Regions from separate parts of the Ochrobactrum quorumnocens genome, predicted to be linked through region 1. Evidence: riboswitches for the same ligand, from Rfam matches in the RefSeq annotation. Region 1 holds a riboswitch; each other region holds the start of a gene.

Region 1 (5,672 bases):
TTCTGATCGCCGATGAACCGACAACGGCGCTCGACGTGACTATTCAGGCGCAAATACTCGATCTCATGAAAAAGCTTCGCGATGAGACCGGGACGGCAATCCTGCTCATCACGCACGATATGGGCGTCGTCGCCGATATGGCCGACCGCGTGGCAGTGATGTATGCAGGTCGCGTCATTGAGCAGGCGCCGGTCGATGCGATCTTCTCTGGCCAAGAGCATCCTTATACAAGGCTGTTGCTCTCAACCATTCCACGTCTGGAAGGCGAACCGAAAACCTATCTACCAACTATCGAAGGCATTGTGCCTGACATCGGCTCATGGCCTGATGGTTGCCGCTTCGCGCCCCGCTGCCCGATCTCGGAAGATCAATGCAGGAAGCATGTACCGCCGCTTTCAGCGCGCATCGATATTGGTGCTGCGGCTTGCTGGCGTTCGCAACAAGTGGGATCACTGGTATGAGCGACATGCTGCTTTCCGTTAAAAATCTTAAAGTTCATTATCCCATTCGTGGCGGTCTTCTGGGACGAGCCGTCAAGTTTGTAAAAGCAGTTGATGGCGTCGATCTTGAGATTGGCCGTGGGGAAAGTGTGGCACTGGTCGGCGAATCCGGCTGTGGTAAATCCACGCTTGGCACGGCAATCCTCGGGATGACCAGAGCGACATCCGGCAATATCAGCTTCGATGGCAAGCCAGTCATGCATGGTCTGTCCGAAACAATACGCGGACTTTCACGTGATATTCAGATCGTGTTTCAGGATCCTGCCTCGGCACTCAATCCAAAGCTGACAATCGGAGAAAGCATCGCTGAGCCGCTCGCTATCCACAATATCGGCACAGCGTCCGAACGCAGTGCGCGTGTGGCAGAACTGCTCAAGCTTGTCGGCCTGCATCCAGAACATGCAGTGAGAAGGCCAAGTGCATTTTCAGGCGGGCAGAGACAGCGCATCGTGATCGCCAGAGCGATGGCACTCAACCCCAAGCTCATGATTTTGGATGAACCAGTTTCAGCGCTCGATGTTTCGATCCGCTCGCAAATACTCAACCTGCTGCTCGATCTTCAACGACAATTCGGACTATCCTATCTGTTCATCAGTCACGACCTATCGGTCGTTCGGCATTTCGCGGATCGTGTAGCGGTCATGTATCTTGGACGGATCGTCGAAACAGGCAAAACCTCCGAGGTCTTCAACCGGCCAGAACATCCTTATACGGAGGCTTTGATATCGGCCATTCCACTGCCTGACCCTGTGGCCCAGCGGCAACGTAAACGCATCGTTTTACGTGGCGACCTACCGAGCCCTGCCAATCCACCAAAGGGCTGTGGCTTTTCCACACGATGCCCTATTGCCATTGCTGAATGCCATCAAATCCCGCCAATCCTCGTTGAACGAAGCGCAACTCGTCGGCTAGCTTGCTATGTTCGTGCAGCATGAAACACGCCTCCTGCCAAGGCGGTGCAAAACCCTTGCGGTGCATATAAGAACCCTTGCAATTTAAACATGAGTACAATAGTAAATTTTTCGCAACGCAGGGCTCGACATGACCGTATTGAAGCTGATCTGCTTGTCATCGATTATTTCCGTCAGAAATATGGCATCTGGCAGAAGGGCGGCGAGATTGATCGCGAAACAAATCTGCGTACTACATCTATGTATGAGATATTAAGACGCAGAAAGCTTAAACTTGTAGAATCTAATAAGGCCGACTGACTGGCGTATCATCAAGCGACGATTTCAATTTGGTTGTATGTAACTCATCGACTCCCCGATGGCTCGACATTGGCGAGAGTCTCGATTAAGATTTTTGACTCCAAGGGGTGTCCCGCAAGGGGCTGAGATACGGCTGGCAAGCGCAGCGCCGTGACCCTTCGAACCTGATCCGGATCATGCCGGCGAAGGGATGGGGAAGTTTAAGCCAGCCTTTTGCCGGTCTCACTGCGAGACCGTATAATGCCAAACTCAAGTGGTCTCGCTGCCAGCAAAAAGGTAGCTTTATGACCAAGCATTTCTCTCAAATATTAAAACAAGAAAGCGAACCATTATGGACGCAGGCGGTTGAGCATTCTTTCGTCAAAGAGCTCTGTGCAGGCACTCTTTCGGATGCATCTATGGCATCCTATCTGGTTCAGGACCATCGTTTTCTAGACAGCTTCCTCACTTTGCTGGGCGCAGCAATGGCCACAGCCGACACGTTTGAGGCGCGGCTGCGCTATGGACGTTTCGCCGGCATGGTCTCAGGAGAAGAAAACACCTATTTTCTTCGCGCTTTCACAGCACTCAATGTAAGCGAAGAACAACGCGCAAATATCCCCGATACCGAACCGACCATCGGGTTCAAAGCAATCATGCGTGAAGCCGCTGACACGCGCTCCTATGGTGCAATACTCTCGGTTCTCAACGTTGCTGAAGGTCTTTATCTCGATTGGGCATCCCGCGCGCAATCGCCACGTCCTGAAAATTTCGTTCATGCAGAATGGATCACACTACATGATAATCCTTCTTTCCAAGAGTTTGTAAGCTTTCTCCAAGCCGAACTGGATCGGATTGGCCCGGCGCAATCTGATATATGTCACAACTTCTTCCAGCGTGCGGTCCGTCTCGAATTTGAATTTTTCGAGGTCAATTATCGCTTGCGCAAATGATAACAATAATGCGGCGGGCAAAGCCCGCCGCTACATTTTCGCCTTAGCCTGACAAATTTAGTTCTTCACAGTATCTTCGAGAAAGAAGCGTCCGAGCGGGTTCTGGTAGAAATTCTCAATGTTCTTGCCCGTGACATTGATATAAGGGCTGTAATAGAGGTCGATCCAGTTGACGTCGTCCTTCGCCATTTTCTGGAGATCGATATACATCGCTTCGCGCTTCTTCGGATCAAGCTCCAGACGCGCTGCTGCAACGAGGTCTTTTACCTTCTCATTATTGTATCGGGTCATGTAATTCATATTGGTATCGTGACCCAAAACGAATGTGGTCTTCTGGTCAGGATCAAGAACATCATTGGTCCAGTACATGACAGAGATATCGTAATCACCCGCAATCAACATATCCCAGCTCTGGCTGGGATCGACTTTCTGGAGATTAACGGTGACGCCTGCCTTCTGAAGCTGTTGTTGTAGAAGAACTGCGATCTGTTCGTCCGTTTCGTTGCCAGCATTGACGATATAATTGAGCGACAAGTCCGATGCGCCAGCATCGGCCAGCATCTGCTTGGCCTTTTCCGGATCATACGGACGCTTGAGATTATCCGCGTAATGATACAGAGCACCCTTCGGTATGTAGGAATTCGCAACCTGACCAATACCGAATGTCACGGTATCGACAATCGACTGCTTATCGATAGCCATGTCCAGCGCCTGACGGACTTCCTTTTTCGCAAGTGCACCGTGCTCATGATTGATCAACAGATGATCTTCGCGTGTGGACGTATCTTCATGGACCTTCAAATTTGGGTCTTTTTTCAACTCGGCCACACGAGAGAACGGTACGAAGATCGCGGCATCCAGCTGACCTGCCTGCACGTTGAGCATCCGCGTATTATCGTCGGGGACCGAAATCCACTCGACACCATCAAGCTTGACGCGATCCGCCTCCCAGAAATTCGGATTCTTTTTCAGAATAACACGATCACCACGACGCCATTCGTCCACCACAAACGCGCCCGACGCCACTGGCTTTTCCGCGTAACCATCCTCGCCCAATTCCTCTACTCCCTTTTTAGAAAGAACCGAGACATTGGGGAGCGCTAGCGTGGACAGAAATGGTGCCGACGGCGTTTTCAATTTAACGACCAGTGTATGCGTATCTGCAGCTTCTGCAGTGTTCACGACCTTATAAGAGTCACTCCACAGAGAAGCTGGATTGTCACGAATACGCAGAAGTGAGAAAGCAGCGTCTTCGGCAGTAATCGGTGATCCATCCGAGAACTTCGCATCGCGCAGCTTGAACGTATAAGTGAGACCGTCATCCGAAATCATCCAACTTTCAGCAAGACCGGGCTCAAGTTTCGTGCCTGTCTTGTCGACCCGCACCAACACATCATAGACGTTTGAGAACACCCAGTTGTCGATGTTCTGTGCGGTCTTGATTGGATCGAAAGTGGAGGAGTCCTCGCGTCGTCCGATTGTCAAAACACCCGCCGCTTCGGCAAGTGCTGCACCAAATGTCATGCTCGTCATGACGGTGACGAGACCGATCTTCATCCATTTTTTAAGCATGTGTATTTCCCCTTATATTTTTTGGTTAGTCGTGCATCGTTTTCGATGCTTGTTCAGGATGCTTCAGCAAGAATTCTCTCTTCAAACAGCGATTTCGTGGGGTCAATATCGGGTATCGCGCTGATGAGTGCCGCCGTATAAGCCTCTTTCGGATGCGCAAACACCTCGGCGCTTAATCCCTCTTCAACGATCTCGCCATGATACATAACGACCACGCGCTCACAGAGATTGCGCACGACAGCCAGATCATGGGCGATGAAAAGCAAGGTCAGCTGCATCTTGCTTTTGAGCTCGCGAAACAAATCAACGATCTGTGCCTGAATGGTGACGTCGAGTGCTGCGATACACTCGTCGGCGATGATCATTTTTGGCTCCACTGCCAAAGCGCGCGCTATACCGGCGCGCTGACATTGTCCGCCGCTCAGGCTGCGTGGCTTGCGCGCGGCAAAGCTTTGATCTAGCCCAACGAGATCCAGCAGCTCGGCAATGCGCTGAGGTATATTCTTGGCGTCGACCTTGCCTTGTACCCGCAGCACTTCGGCTAAGGTTTCACCAACCGTCATGCGCGGATTGAGCGAATTGAACGGGTCCTGAAATACCATGGCCGCATCACGACGCAGTGCCGCCAGAGCTTCCTTACGATCAGGGCTGAGCGTCAATCCGTCGAATGTAATGCTGCCGTCGGCGATTGGTGTCAGGCCTAAAATTGCACGGGCAAGTGTACTTTTCCCGCTGCCAGATTCCCCAACGATTCCGATCGTCTCACCAGCCTGAACTTCAAGACTGACACCCTTTAACGCGCTCGTTTTCCGGGCCTTGAGGAATCCCCCAGCGACAGCGTAACGAACGTGCAGATCATTGACCTGCAACAGCGGCGGCTCCCCCAACTGAGGAACGAGACGCAATGAGGCCGTTTCAGGCAACGACGGATGGCTGGCTATGAGATTGCGTGTGTAGGGATCGCGGGGATTGCCGAGAACTTCGCTCTTCAGTCCCTGTTCCAGCACCTTCCCATTGCGCATCACTGCAATACGATCACAAGTCTGCGCGACCACCCCAAGATCATGGGTGATGAGAATAATAGAGAGCCCGCGTTGATCACGAATGTCCATCAAAAGCTGGAGTATCTGCGCTTGAATGGTGACATCGAGCGCAGTTGTCGGCTCATCAGCAATGAGAATTTCAGGGTCGCAGGAAAGGGCCACCGCAATCATCGCACGTTGACGCATCCCGCCTGAAAACTCATGCGGATAGCTGCCATATTGGCGCGTCGGGTCTGTAAACCCGACCTGCGCCATAATTTCGATTGCTGCTGTGCGGGCTTTAATCTTATCCAACCCCCTATGAAAGCGTATCCCTTCTGCGATCTGGTCGCCAACACTCATTACGGGATCAAGATGGCTGGTCGGATTCTGGAAAATCATACCAATCTTGCCACCACGCACCGCAAGCAATTC
Region 2 (5,672 bases), on a different replicon from region 1:
CTGCAGCTTCTGCATCGCGCTTGTCAGACTGCGTTTCCTGCGTCGCGTCGCTGCGCGCTTCATCAAGCGAACGGGCTTCGTAACCTGCAGTCTCGACTGCCTTGATAAGGTCACTGAGCGGCACCTGACCCGCAAGCTCTACATGTGCACGCTCTGTCGCAAGATTGACACTGGCGCGCGTTACGCCCGGAACGGCGTTCAATGCCTTTTCGACCTTGCTGACGCAGGACGCGCAGGTCATGCCTTCAATAGCGAGATCAGTGCTACCGGATGGCACGTCATAGCCAGCCTTGCGAATGGCATCGATGACCGCAGGCATATCGGGAGCTGCTTTAAAGGTCACGTCAGCGCGTTCAGTTGCAAGATTGACCAGCACCTTGTCAACGCCCGGCACCTTCGCCACGGCTTTTTCAATGGACGAAACACAGGAAGCGCAACTCATGCCCTCAACGGGAATGGCAAAACTTGTGGCTTCCGGTTTGACTGGCTTGTTCATGGCAATCCCTTTCAGCCCCTGTTTTGAGGAGCGATATTACGAGTTGCACAATAATTAACCCTTCCCACCGTTGGAAGGTCAAGCCTTAATATGGAATGATTTTCAGACTGCCATTTCGTTCTGCGGTTGCATCGTCGCGAGGATCGATCCGCAGCGGGTCTGAATGAATTCCGGCACGTCAGCTGCAGGCATCGGGCGCCCCATGAGGAAGCCCTGCACCTCACCGAAATTCTGTTTACGCAGACATTCGAGCTGTTGCGTTGTCTCCACACCTTCGGCGGTCGTAACAATCTTGAATCCTGCTCCAAGCGTCGCAACAGCCTGAATAATCGCCAGATCGCGGGTGTCTATTTCAATACCGGAAACGAAGCTTCGGTCGACCTTGATCTTGTCGAAAGGAAAAGAGCGCAGATAACTCAGCGATGAATAACCGGTGCCAAAATCATCCATGGCAATGCGGACGCCCAATCGGCGCAACTCGAACAGCAACTCCGTATTGTGCTTGCTGTTTTGCAGAAAGACGGATTCCGTAATTTCCAACTCAAGACGATCCGGCGAAAGCCGGGCTGCATGTAATGCATCCTTCACAGAATCAAGCAACGTGCACTGATTGAACTGGACTGGAGAAAGATTGACCGAGACCTTGATGTCCTCGGGCCATGAAGCTGCCTCCCGACATGCCTCACAAAGAACCCAATCACCAATCGGCCCGATCAGTCCTGCTTCTTCGGCAATCGGAATAAATTCGACCGGAGACACCAGCCCCAATACGGGATGATACCAACGCAGCAAGGCTTCAAAGCCGGATATGCGCCCGGATTCCAAATTGAAGATCGGCTGATAATGCAACTCAAACTGCTGTGCAGCCAAAGCCAGACGCAGGTCGGTCGTCATCGCATGGCGTTTCTCAACGGCAAGGCGCAGGGAATGCTGATAAAAGCAGAAAGTCCGCCTTCCATCTGCCTTGGCCGCATAAAGCGCAAGGTCGACATTTCGCATCAGCACATCAGGATCGTCACCGTGCATAGGAGCCTGTGCAATGCCGATGCTACAGGTCACAAATTCAGAGATGTCACCAAGATCGAACGGCTCCTGGAATGCCGAAAGGAGGCGATCTGCGAACATGGCGATCTGTTCAACCGTATTGCAGTGATAAATGATGGCGAATTCATCGCCACCAAGCCGCGCGATGAACTGATCACTGATGATGTTTTTAAGACGAACTGCGACTTGCTGGAGAAGCAGATCACCAATCTGATGACCTCTGCTGTCATTGATGTTCTTGAAATGATCAATGTCGAGATAAAACAGCGCGAATGCAGGCGCGCACTCTCTCTGTTTCAACACCCCGGTAATGTGCTGCGAGAAATAGGCACGGTTTGGTAAATCCGTCAGACTGTCATGCATGGCGACATGAGCCATACGTTCCTCAATCTGTCGCCGCTCCGTCGTATCTTCTATCATACCAATGAGATAACGCGGCTGATCACCCTCAATAGGAGGGATCGAGCGCTTGATAATACGCATGCGGCGCGGCTTGCCATCGGCGCAACGGATATCACGTTCGACTGTCAAAACACTGCCGCGGCGCATAGCCAGACGGTCCTGCTGGGTCAGAAGCTTTGCTTCCTCCGCAGGAAAGATTTCTGCATCAATCGAACCAATAACCCGATCAATATCGTGCCCGCTGATGCTGGACGCTGCCTGATTGTAGAGGAGGTAACGCCCCCGATCCTTCATGTCCTTAACGAACACGCCAAGCGGCAAGTTATTGACGAGACTGTCGAGAAGCGACTGGGCATGATTTGCCTGCCGGTTGGCCTCTTCCAGCTCGGTAATATCCTGCACAATTGCAAGAATGGCTTGCTTACCGTCAAAGATAACCTGACGCCCATAAGTCAGAACATCGATGGTCTGACCGTTGGCGTTCAGGTGCTGCCAGCGCTCAGGACGTTCCAGATCGCTCCGGTCGCGCACGGCAGCAAACATTCTGTCGCGTTCGGTCTGTGGGCGGATGTCCAGCACTGTCATGCCGGGTATTTCGTCAACGGAATAACCATAGAGCCCATGGGCTGCTTCATTCATGACAATGAAGTGCAGCGTGTCAGGATCATAGACCCACATTGGTGTCGGATGGGTTGTAAAAAGAATGCGGAAATCTTCTTCGGAGGTACGCACCATGGCACCATCCGAGCGAGCCTGACCGGCTTCCCGCTTCCTCATCATTGTCCCCTCATCAGACATATCCTGACTGGATGTTCTCTGTTCTCGTGTCTGGAGAATCAGACCAAACTGTCTGTAGCAGGACGAAACAATCCCGTGGATAGCTTACTGCGTATAATTTTAACAAATTATATATAAATTATCGGAATCGCTAAATTAGCACCTTTGATTTTGATATTCAGAGAGCTTTGCTCTGTCTCTTGACCGGCCTGCTGTTCCGGCCTATGCCTTAAAGCACAAAATTCGTTGGGGTGCCTTCCAAGCAATATCAAGAAAAGTGCTTAGCGCTTTTCTGCCCGATATTGCGACACAAAAGGCTGAGAGACGCTGATCGCGTTAACCCATTGAACCTGATCCGGGTAATACCTGCGTAGGGAACGGAGTTTGACGCGTCGCGGCCGAGGGAGTTCCCTCATCGGAGTTCAGGCTCCCAACAGGTTCATGACGTCTCATTTTTCCGTTCGGAATGAGAGACGACATGATGGACCAAAAAAACAGTTTCTCCCGAACCACATCAAGCTGCATTGCGGCGCCCGTGCCCATATGCGTAACTATTGCTGGCTCTGACAGCAGTGGGGGCGCGGGCATTCAGGCTGATCTCAAAACCTTCTCGGCACTTGGTGTCTATGGTGCAAGCGTCATTGCCGCCATCACAGTGCAGAATACCCGCGCCGTAACCGCGGTGCATGATGTGCCGCCGGAAATTGTCGCTGGCCAGATCGAGGCGGTTTTCAGCGATCTCAATGTCGCCGCAGTCAAAATCGGCATGGTGTCGGTGCCTAAGACTATTCAGGCAATCGCGTTTGGCCTTGAGCATTTTTCCGGCCCTATCGTGCTCGATCCGGTGATGATCGCCAAATCAGGTGATCGTTTATTGAGTGAAGACGCTATTTCGATCCTGCGCGAAAAGCTGATCCCCCTTGCCGCCCTTTTGACCCCCAACAGGCCCGAAGCTGCCTGCCTTCTCGACGCACCAACGGCAGTGACTGACGACGAGGCAGAGGAACAAGGTCGCGCCTTGCTCAAGCTTGGTGCAAAGGCTGTCTTGATGAAAGGCGGACATGCGGAAGGGGCAATTTGCACCGATCTTTTGATCCGCAGTGACCAGCCAACAATTCGGCTTGAAGCACCCCGCATTTACACCGCCAACACGCATGGAACGGGCTGCACGTTGTCCTCCGCGATTGCAGCAGGACTTGGCAAAGACCTCTCGCTTGAACACGCTCTTCGAGAGGCGCACACCTATCTGCAAGCCGCGATCCGGAACGCAGACAAGCTTAAGGTTGGTCACGGACATGGCCCTGTGCATCACTTTCATGCCCTCTGGAATACAGATATCAGGGAGCAGGTATGATGCGGGTTACGATCATCGGCGCAGGCGTGGCGGGCCTTGCCACTGCCGCCGAATTTACCGATCAAGGCCATGCAGTTACCATCATTGCACGCAGTCCGAAAATCGGCAGTGATTGTTGCTCGTGGCTTGCTGGCGGAATGCTTGCACCATGGTGCGAAGGCGAAAGCGCTGAAGAGCCGGTCGTTCGTCTCGGACAGGAGGCCATTGGCTGGTGGGAACGCCAGGTATCTGGCGTCAAACGCGAGGGAACACTCGTGCTTTCGCATCTGCGGGATACCACAGAATTGCGCCGCTTTGCCCGTCGAACGGATGCTTTCGATATTATTGATCAAGCACGCATCGATGCTCTGGAACCCGATCTTGCAGGCCGTTTCCGACAGGGATTGTTCTTCGCGCAGGAAGGACACCTTGACCCACGCAAGACGCTGATCGAACTGGCAGACCGGCTGCAGAAAAAAGGCGTGGTCTTTCATCTTGGAACGGATGCACAAGAGACATCTCTCGACGCGGATATCATAGTCGATGCGCGTGGCCTTGCCGCCCGCGACGTGCTGACCGAACTTCGTGGTGTGAAGGGCGAAATGCTGGTGGTCCGCTCACGCGACATCAACCTCACCCGTCCTGTGCGCCTCCTGCATCCACGCATCCCGCTTTACATCGTACCGCGCGGCGATGGTGTTCATATGATCGGCGCGACCATGATCGAAAGCGATGAGCGCAGTGGGATCAGCGTGCGCTCGACGCTGGAAATGTTGAGCGCGGCTTATGCTTTGCACCCTGCGTTCGGCGAGGCGGAAATTCTCGAAACCGGCGTCGATGCCCGCCCGGCCTTCCCCGATAACCTGCCGCGTGTAAGCAGGCGCGGCAAAACCATTTATGTCAACGGGTTGTACCGGCACGGCTTTCTGCTGTCACCGGCGGTCGCACGTATGGCCGTTGCAGCAGCAACGCAGCCGGAAGAAAGACCTGAACTTTTGGAGGAACTTTCATGACCATCGTTCTCAATGGCGAGGTCGTAGAGACGACTGCGGCCACTCTTGCAGCTTTGCTGACAGAAATCGAACTCGACGAGGCTGTGGTGGCAACGGCACTCAATGGTGAGTTCATCGCGGGTGACGAGCGCGAAACGACTACAATTTCTACTGGCGACCGCATCGAAGTTCTCGCTCCGATGCAAGGAGGTTAAGTTGCTGGAGTTTTATGGAAAAACGTTTGAAAGCCGTCTGTTGCTTGGCACAGCACTTTACCCTTCACCGGCCATTCTAGCGGACAGCGTCCGTTCATCAAAGACGGAAATCGTGACTGTTTCGCTCAGGCGCGAAAGCGGTGACATGCGTGCAGGTCAGGATTTCTGGAAACTTATCAAGCAGATGGACGTGTCTGTCCTGCCCAACACCGCTGGCTGTCACACGCCACGCGAAGCGGTCACTACGGCCAGGATGGCACGTGAAGTCTTCGGCACCAATTGGATCAAACTCGAAGTCATCGGCGATCATGACACGCTGCAGCCTGACCCTTTCGGGCTGGTGGAAGCAGCACGCATCCTTTGCGATGACGGCTTTGATGTTTTTCCCTACATGAATGACGATCTGGTGGTGG
Region 3 (5,672 bases), on a different replicon from region 1:
TGAAGCTTGCCAGTAAGCATTGACAAAAGTGTGGTCTTGCCTGCCCCGTTAGGACCAACAAGCCCGATCCGGTCACCGCGTTGAACACGAGTCGAAAAATCTCGGACCAGTACGCGCTCATCATAAGCTTTGTTGAGCTTTTTCGCTTCAATGACAAGCTTGCCGGATTCCTTGGAATCGCTTGCTGCCAGAACAGCATTGCCTTGCGCCTTGCGATGATTGCGAAACTCCGACCGCATCGAATGCAGCTCACCAAGACGACGCACGTTGCGCTTGCGGCGAGCCGTCACGCCATAGCGCAACCAATGCTCTTCGCGTGCGATCTGGCGGCCAAGCTTGTGCAGATCGCGTTCTTCCTCTTCCAGAACCTTGTCACGCCATTCCTCAAAATGCGCAAAGCCCTGATCGATGCGACGGGTAATGCCGCGATCAAGCCACACAGTCGAACGGCTGACATTTTCAAGAAAGCGACGGTCATGCGAGATCAACACGATAGCCGAACGGATCTGACGCAGTTCGTCTTCCAGCCATTCAATGGTATTGAGATCGAGATGGTTTGTCGGCTCATCAAGCAACAGCACATCAGGCTGCGGCGCGATCACGCGTGCAAGGGCTGCACGGCGCGCCTCACCACCAGACAGATGATCGGGTTTTTCTTCGCCAGTAAGGCCCAGATGCTCAAGAAGATAGGTTACGCGATGCGGATCATCTGCCGGTCCAAGCCCGGCTTCGACATATGCACGTACATTGGGAAAACCATCAAGGTCCGGCACCTGCGGCAGATAACGAACCGTCGCGCCCGGATGCTTGAACACTTCGCCCGAGGTCGGCTCGACCATATTGGCCGCGATTTTGAGCAAAGTGGACTTGCCTGAACCGTTGCGGCCGACCAGCGCGATGCGGTCGCCCTCACTCACAGAAAGGGCAGCTTCCTCCAAAAGCGGTGTGCCGCCAAAGGTGAGCTTGATCTGGTCGAGGCGAAGAAGCGGAGGTGCCATGGTTCTCTTTGAAAAAAGCGGTTGAAAATTCCGCCCTGCTTGTCGGGGACAAAAGCCGTTCTGTCAAATGGAACCGTCAAAAAACAAACAGGCCGGGTTTCCCCGGCCTGTTTTTAAACTTTGATCCCGCTAAACGGACCAACCCGTCTTAGTTACAAGGTGCTTCGTAAACGCGACCGTAATTATCGCGGTAACGACAATACTGAACATTGTTACGGGTTGTCGCAGCACCGAGAAGCGTACCGCCGACAGCACCAATGGCAGCCCCGGTCAAAGCACCACGACCATTGCCACCGATTGCGCCGCCTGCGAGCGCACCAAGAGCTGCACCACCGACACCATAACCGGCAGTACGTTGTTCACCCGTCGTGCATGCTGCTGTTGAGAACGCAAGCGCACCGACGATTGCAATCATGGAAAGACGTGACTTCATGAAACAATCTCCTACTAGAGTTACACCAACACCGACTTTGCGTCCCCAACTTCGGCGTAAAGCAGATCATACCCGCTTGACCCATTTACAATACGTTTCACCTGTCAGCGTCAAGCAGTTTCAATTTTTAAGGTTAGCAGCTGCCCTGAAAATGAGCCTCCTCACTCAAGTTCGCTACAAGTATCGCAAGACCTGAACGCGCTGAAACGCAAAGAGTTCCACGCACAATATTGGAGACAGTCCACGATGAACCAAACGGCAAGGTCACATTGTCTAACGGCCACTCGGCATTTGTGATTGTAAGCCCTTCAACGGTGCAGAAATTCACAACGCTAAAAGATGTGCCGTCGGGTAAATCATAAACATAGTCTCCTGCGACCAATGGCCATGCTTCCTCCGCTCCGCTGGACAGAAGAATGTCTCTGCCTTTTGCGACTTGCGCGGTTGCCATAGTCAGATGCAGCAAGGTGTGATCGGTACGCGAGCCACCAAAAGCACCGCAGAGAATGACCTTACTCGCTCCACGCTCAAAGGCTTCCTCAAGCGCAAGCTCACCATCCGTCATATCCTTGGCAGCGGGAAAGGTTCTTTGCGGCACATGCGCATATTTCTCTTTCAATGCGTCGGAGGTTGAATCGAAATCTCCCAACCAAAGTTCGGGCTCAACCCCAAGGGCTTCCGCGTGGCGCATCCCGCCGTCCGCAGCAAGAACTCGCGCGCCAGCTATCTGCCGTTTCAAGCGTTCCGTGACGACGAGATCGCCGCCGAGAAGAATAACAAATGTGCTCATAAATCGCTCATAACACGCGTTAATTCTACCCGGAAGCCTGCATGTTGATGCGGAAGCATCCCTTGCCCTTCTCTTTGCAAGGCTCTATTGTCGGCCCTGCTCTAACGGGGTGCCATTCAACCATTGAATAGCTGAGAAGCCGTACTCCGGCTAACCCGCTGAACCTGATCCGGCTTATACCGGCGGAGGGATTAGATGCTGCCCGATTTATCGATAACGGCGCTCAATCCTTTAAGTAAAAGAAAGGACCTGCCGTTATGCGGCTTTTATCTCTGCTGACCTTATCGCTCTCTGCAGCTTTTGCCTTTGCACCGGCTGCTCAGGCAAAAAACAAGCTCACAATCTATACCTATGACAGTTTCGTTTCCGAATGGGGTCCCGGCCCCAAGGTGAAGGAAAACTTCGAGAAGGAATGCGATTGCGAGCTGGAATGGATCGCATCGGCTGATGGCGTCGCCCTTCTCAATCGCCTGAAGCTGGAAGGCGGCAACACAAAAGCCGACATCGTGCTTGGTCTAGACACGAACCTCACAACAGAAGCACGTGCCACGGGCTATTTCGCGCCAAGCGGTATTGATCTGTCCAATGTCAAAGTGCCGGGTGACTTCAAGGACGATGTTTTTGTACCTTATGACTATGGCTACTTCGCTATCGTCTATGATTCCGAGAAACTGCCCAACCCACCGCAAAGCCTGAAGGAACTGGTCGACGGTGATCCGTCGCAGAAAATCGTCATTCAGGACCCGCGGACTTCAACACCCGGCCTTGGCATTCTACTGTGGATCAAATCAGTCTATGGCGATCAGGCCGATGAAGCTTGGGAAAAGCTGCAAAAGCGCATCCTGACGGTGACGCCGGGCTGGTCGGAAGCCTATGGTCTTTTCACCAAGGGCGAAGCACCAATGGTGCTCTCCTATACGACATCGCCTGCCTATCACATGGTCGCGGAAAACACCGAACGCTATAAGGCGCTGGCCTATCCAGAAGGCAACTACCTGCAGATCGAGCTGGCGGCACAGACAACCACTGGTGCCAAGAACCCGCTGGCACAGAAATTTCTTGCCTTCATGACCGGCCCCGGCTTTCAGGATGTAATCCCGGAAACCAACTGGATGTTCCCGGCTGGCAAAACTTCCACTCCCCTTCCTGACGCTTTCGACAAGTTGCCAAAGCCTGAAAAGACACTTCTGATCCCTGCTGATGAGGTTGCAAAGAACCGCAAGGCTTGGGTCGACGAATGGCTTAAAGCCTCCAGCAAATGAACAACCCGCTGACCATCAGCCGCGCAAGACAAACGCCTGCGATGAAACCACTTGCAGGCATATTAGCGCTTGGCTTTCTGGCGGTTCTGGTCGGCGGATCTCTCCTTGCTCTGGCGATGGAGGCCAGTGGTTTTAACACGGATGTCTATTTCGACAGCTACCTACTCAGGGTTGCCCGGTTCACCGTTCTGCAGGCGGCAGCATCGAGCCTTCTATCAGTGCTGTTTGCAATTCCTGTGGCGCGCGCGCTGTATTCGGAAACAAGCTTTCCGGGACGTGGTCTGATTCTGCGTCTGTTCGCGCTGCCGTTGGCGCTGCCAGCCCTTGTGACTGTGCTGGGTATCACCAGCATTTATGGGCGCAATGGATTTATCGCGCAGCTTTCGCAATCGGCAGGCTACCCGGTTTCTCCCGATGTTTACGGCATCACCGGCATTCTGATTGCGCATGTGTTTTTCAATATGCCGCTGGCGGTCAGGCTCATTCTTGCCGCTTATGAAACGATCCCCGCTGATTACTCGAAACTTTCCTCGCAGCTTGGTATGCGCAGCACACCGCGCTTCCGTTTCATCGAATGGCCGGTCATTCGCCGCAACCTGCCAGGCATGATCGGCCTCATATTTATGCTCTGTGTCACCAGTTTTACCACTGTGCTGACGCTTGGCGGCGGCCCTCGCGCAACAACGCTTGAAGTCGCCATCTACCAAAGCCTGCATTTCGACTTTGATCCGGCACGAGCCGTAGCCCTCACCCTGGCACAACTCGCGCTCACACTGGCGATCTTGCTGGGATTGCGCCTGACTGGACGGCCGTCAGAAGAGGGTTTCACCCTAGCGGCGACAGCCAGACGCTATGGCACCCCATCCAAGCGAGAACGGGTTTTCAATATTTTCGCCATCGCTATCGGCTTTCTTTATGTGGCGCTGCCCGTTTCAGGCGTTGTCATTTCAGGCCTCGCGGCCGATCTCATACGCTTGTTAAGCGAATGGACCGTATGGCGCGCTATCTCTACCAGCATCGCACTTGGTTTTTCTGCCGCCCTTCTTTCCGTCATTCTCTCGCTCTCACTGGTAATCGCGCGTGAGGCGACACGCAGCATACGTCTTGCCAATCTCTTCGACACTGGCGCCAGCCTCATATTGGTGATGCCGCCCATCGTTTTGGGTGCAGGCTGGTTCATTCTGCTACGCCATTTCACCGACCCATTCGTTATGGCCCCCTTCATGGTCGTAACGGTCAACGCCGCCATGGCAATGCCATTCGCAGTACGGCTACTCAGGCCGGCATGGGACACATCGGCGGCGCGCCATAACCGACTTTGCGCACAGCTTGGAATCACAGGCTTTAACCGGTTGAGACTTATCGATTGGCCGTCCATCCGCAGACCATTCGGAATGGCTTTTGCCTTTGCCATGGCACTGTCTCTCGGCGATCTCGGCACTATCGCCCTGTTCGGCAGCGACGCATTGCTAACTCTGCCCTATCTTCTGTTCCAACGCATGGGCAGCTATCGCACATTCGACGCAGCAGGCCTTGCGCTTATCCTCGGCCTGCTGTGTCTTGGTCTGATGATTATTGCAGACCGCGCCGCAGCCCGAAAGGAAACGTCCCGTCCATGAATGCCCAGCCGCCTAAAGCCAATCTGGCTGATATCTGCTTTCAGGATGTGCGTTTCAGCTATGGCGAAACCACTATGAATTTCGATGCGACAGTGCCGGGCGGTGTCATCGCAGCGATTGTCGGCCCCAGTGGCTCGGGTAAATCCACTTTTCTCAATCTCATTGCCGGGTTCGAAACACCACAGTCTGGGAAAATTCTGATCGGCACGACAGACGTCACCCGCCTGCCGCCAGCATCTCGACCTGTCTCGATGGTGTTTCAGGAAAACAATCTCTTCGCCCATCTGACGGTCGAACAGAATGTCGGACTTGGGCGTTCGCCCGATCTAAAACTCAGTCAAATGGACCGCGAAACCGTTGCTAACGCTCTTGCCCGCGTCGGCCTTCGAGGGAAAGAACAGCGTAAACCTGAAGCGCTTTCCGGTGGCGAACGTCAGCGCGTGGCGATAGCGCGTGCACTGGTGCGCGAGCGACCCGTGCTTTTGCTTGATGAGGCTTTCGCTTCATTGGGACCGGCGTTGCGTCATCAGATGCTTGATCTTGTGCGTGAACTGCAACACGAAAACGCCA

Evidence for each region. Region 1 has a riboswitch for thiamine pyrophosphate ahead of CES85_RS04430 (TenA family protein). Riboswitches for the same ligand answer to the same signal wherever they lie in the genome.
Region 2: it holds a riboswitch for thiamine pyrophosphate, as region 1 does, so the genes downstream of both, thiD (bifunctional hydroxymethylpyrimidine kinase/phosphomethylpyrimidine kinase) here and CES85_RS04430 (TenA family protein) in region 1, are expected to answer to the same signal.
Region 3: it holds a riboswitch for thiamine pyrophosphate, as region 1 does, so the genes downstream of both, thiB (thiamine ABC transporter substrate binding subunit) here and CES85_RS04430 (TenA family protein) in region 1, are expected to answer to the same signal.

The regions. Positions count from the first base shown of each region.
Region 1 covers NZ_CP022603.1:931,125-936,796, forward strand. Annotated here, with positions in the region: gene CES85_RS04415 (ABC transporter ATP-binding protein) at 1-461, shown strand, start outside; gene CES85_RS04420 (ABC transporter ATP-binding protein) at 458-1,435, shown strand; gene CES85_RS04425 (hypothetical protein) at 1,502-1,711, shown strand; TPP riboswitch at 1,805-1,919, shown strand; gene CES85_RS04430 (TenA family protein) at 1,996-2,643, shown strand; gene CES85_RS04435 (ABC transporter substrate-binding protein) at 2,701-4,215, opposite strand; gene CES85_RS04440 (dipeptide ABC transporter ATP-binding protein) at 4,269-5,672, opposite strand, start outside.
Region 2 covers NZ_CP022604.1:234,814-240,485, reverse strand. Annotated here, with positions in the region: gene CES85_RS10575 (heavy metal translocating P-type ATPase) at 1-496, opposite strand, end outside; gene CES85_RS10570 (putative bifunctional diguanylate cyclase/phosphodiesterase) at 599-2,719, opposite strand; TPP riboswitch at 2,957-3,113, shown strand; gene thiD (bifunctional hydroxymethylpyrimidine kinase/phosphomethylpyrimidine kinase) at 3,201-4,073, shown strand; gene thiO (glycine oxidase ThiO) at 4,073-5,065, shown strand; gene thiS (sulfur carrier protein ThiS) at 5,062-5,259, shown strand; gene CES85_RS10550 (thiazole synthase) at 5,261-5,672, shown strand, end outside.
Region 3 covers NZ_CP022604.1:2,011,673-2,017,344, forward strand. Annotated here, with positions in the region: gene CES85_RS19295 (ABC-F family ATP-binding cassette domain-containing protein) at 1-998, opposite strand, end outside; gene CES85_RS19300 (YMGG-like glycine zipper-containing protein) at 1,147-1,431, opposite strand; gene CES85_RS19305 (thiamine diphosphokinase) at 1,565-2,221, opposite strand; TPP riboswitch at 2,317-2,429, shown strand; gene thiB (thiamine ABC transporter substrate binding subunit) at 2,479-3,483, shown strand; gene thiP (thiamine/thiamine pyrophosphate ABC transporter permease ThiP) at 3,492-5,102, shown strand; gene thiQ (thiamine ABC transporter ATP-binding protein) at 5,099-5,672, shown strand, end outside.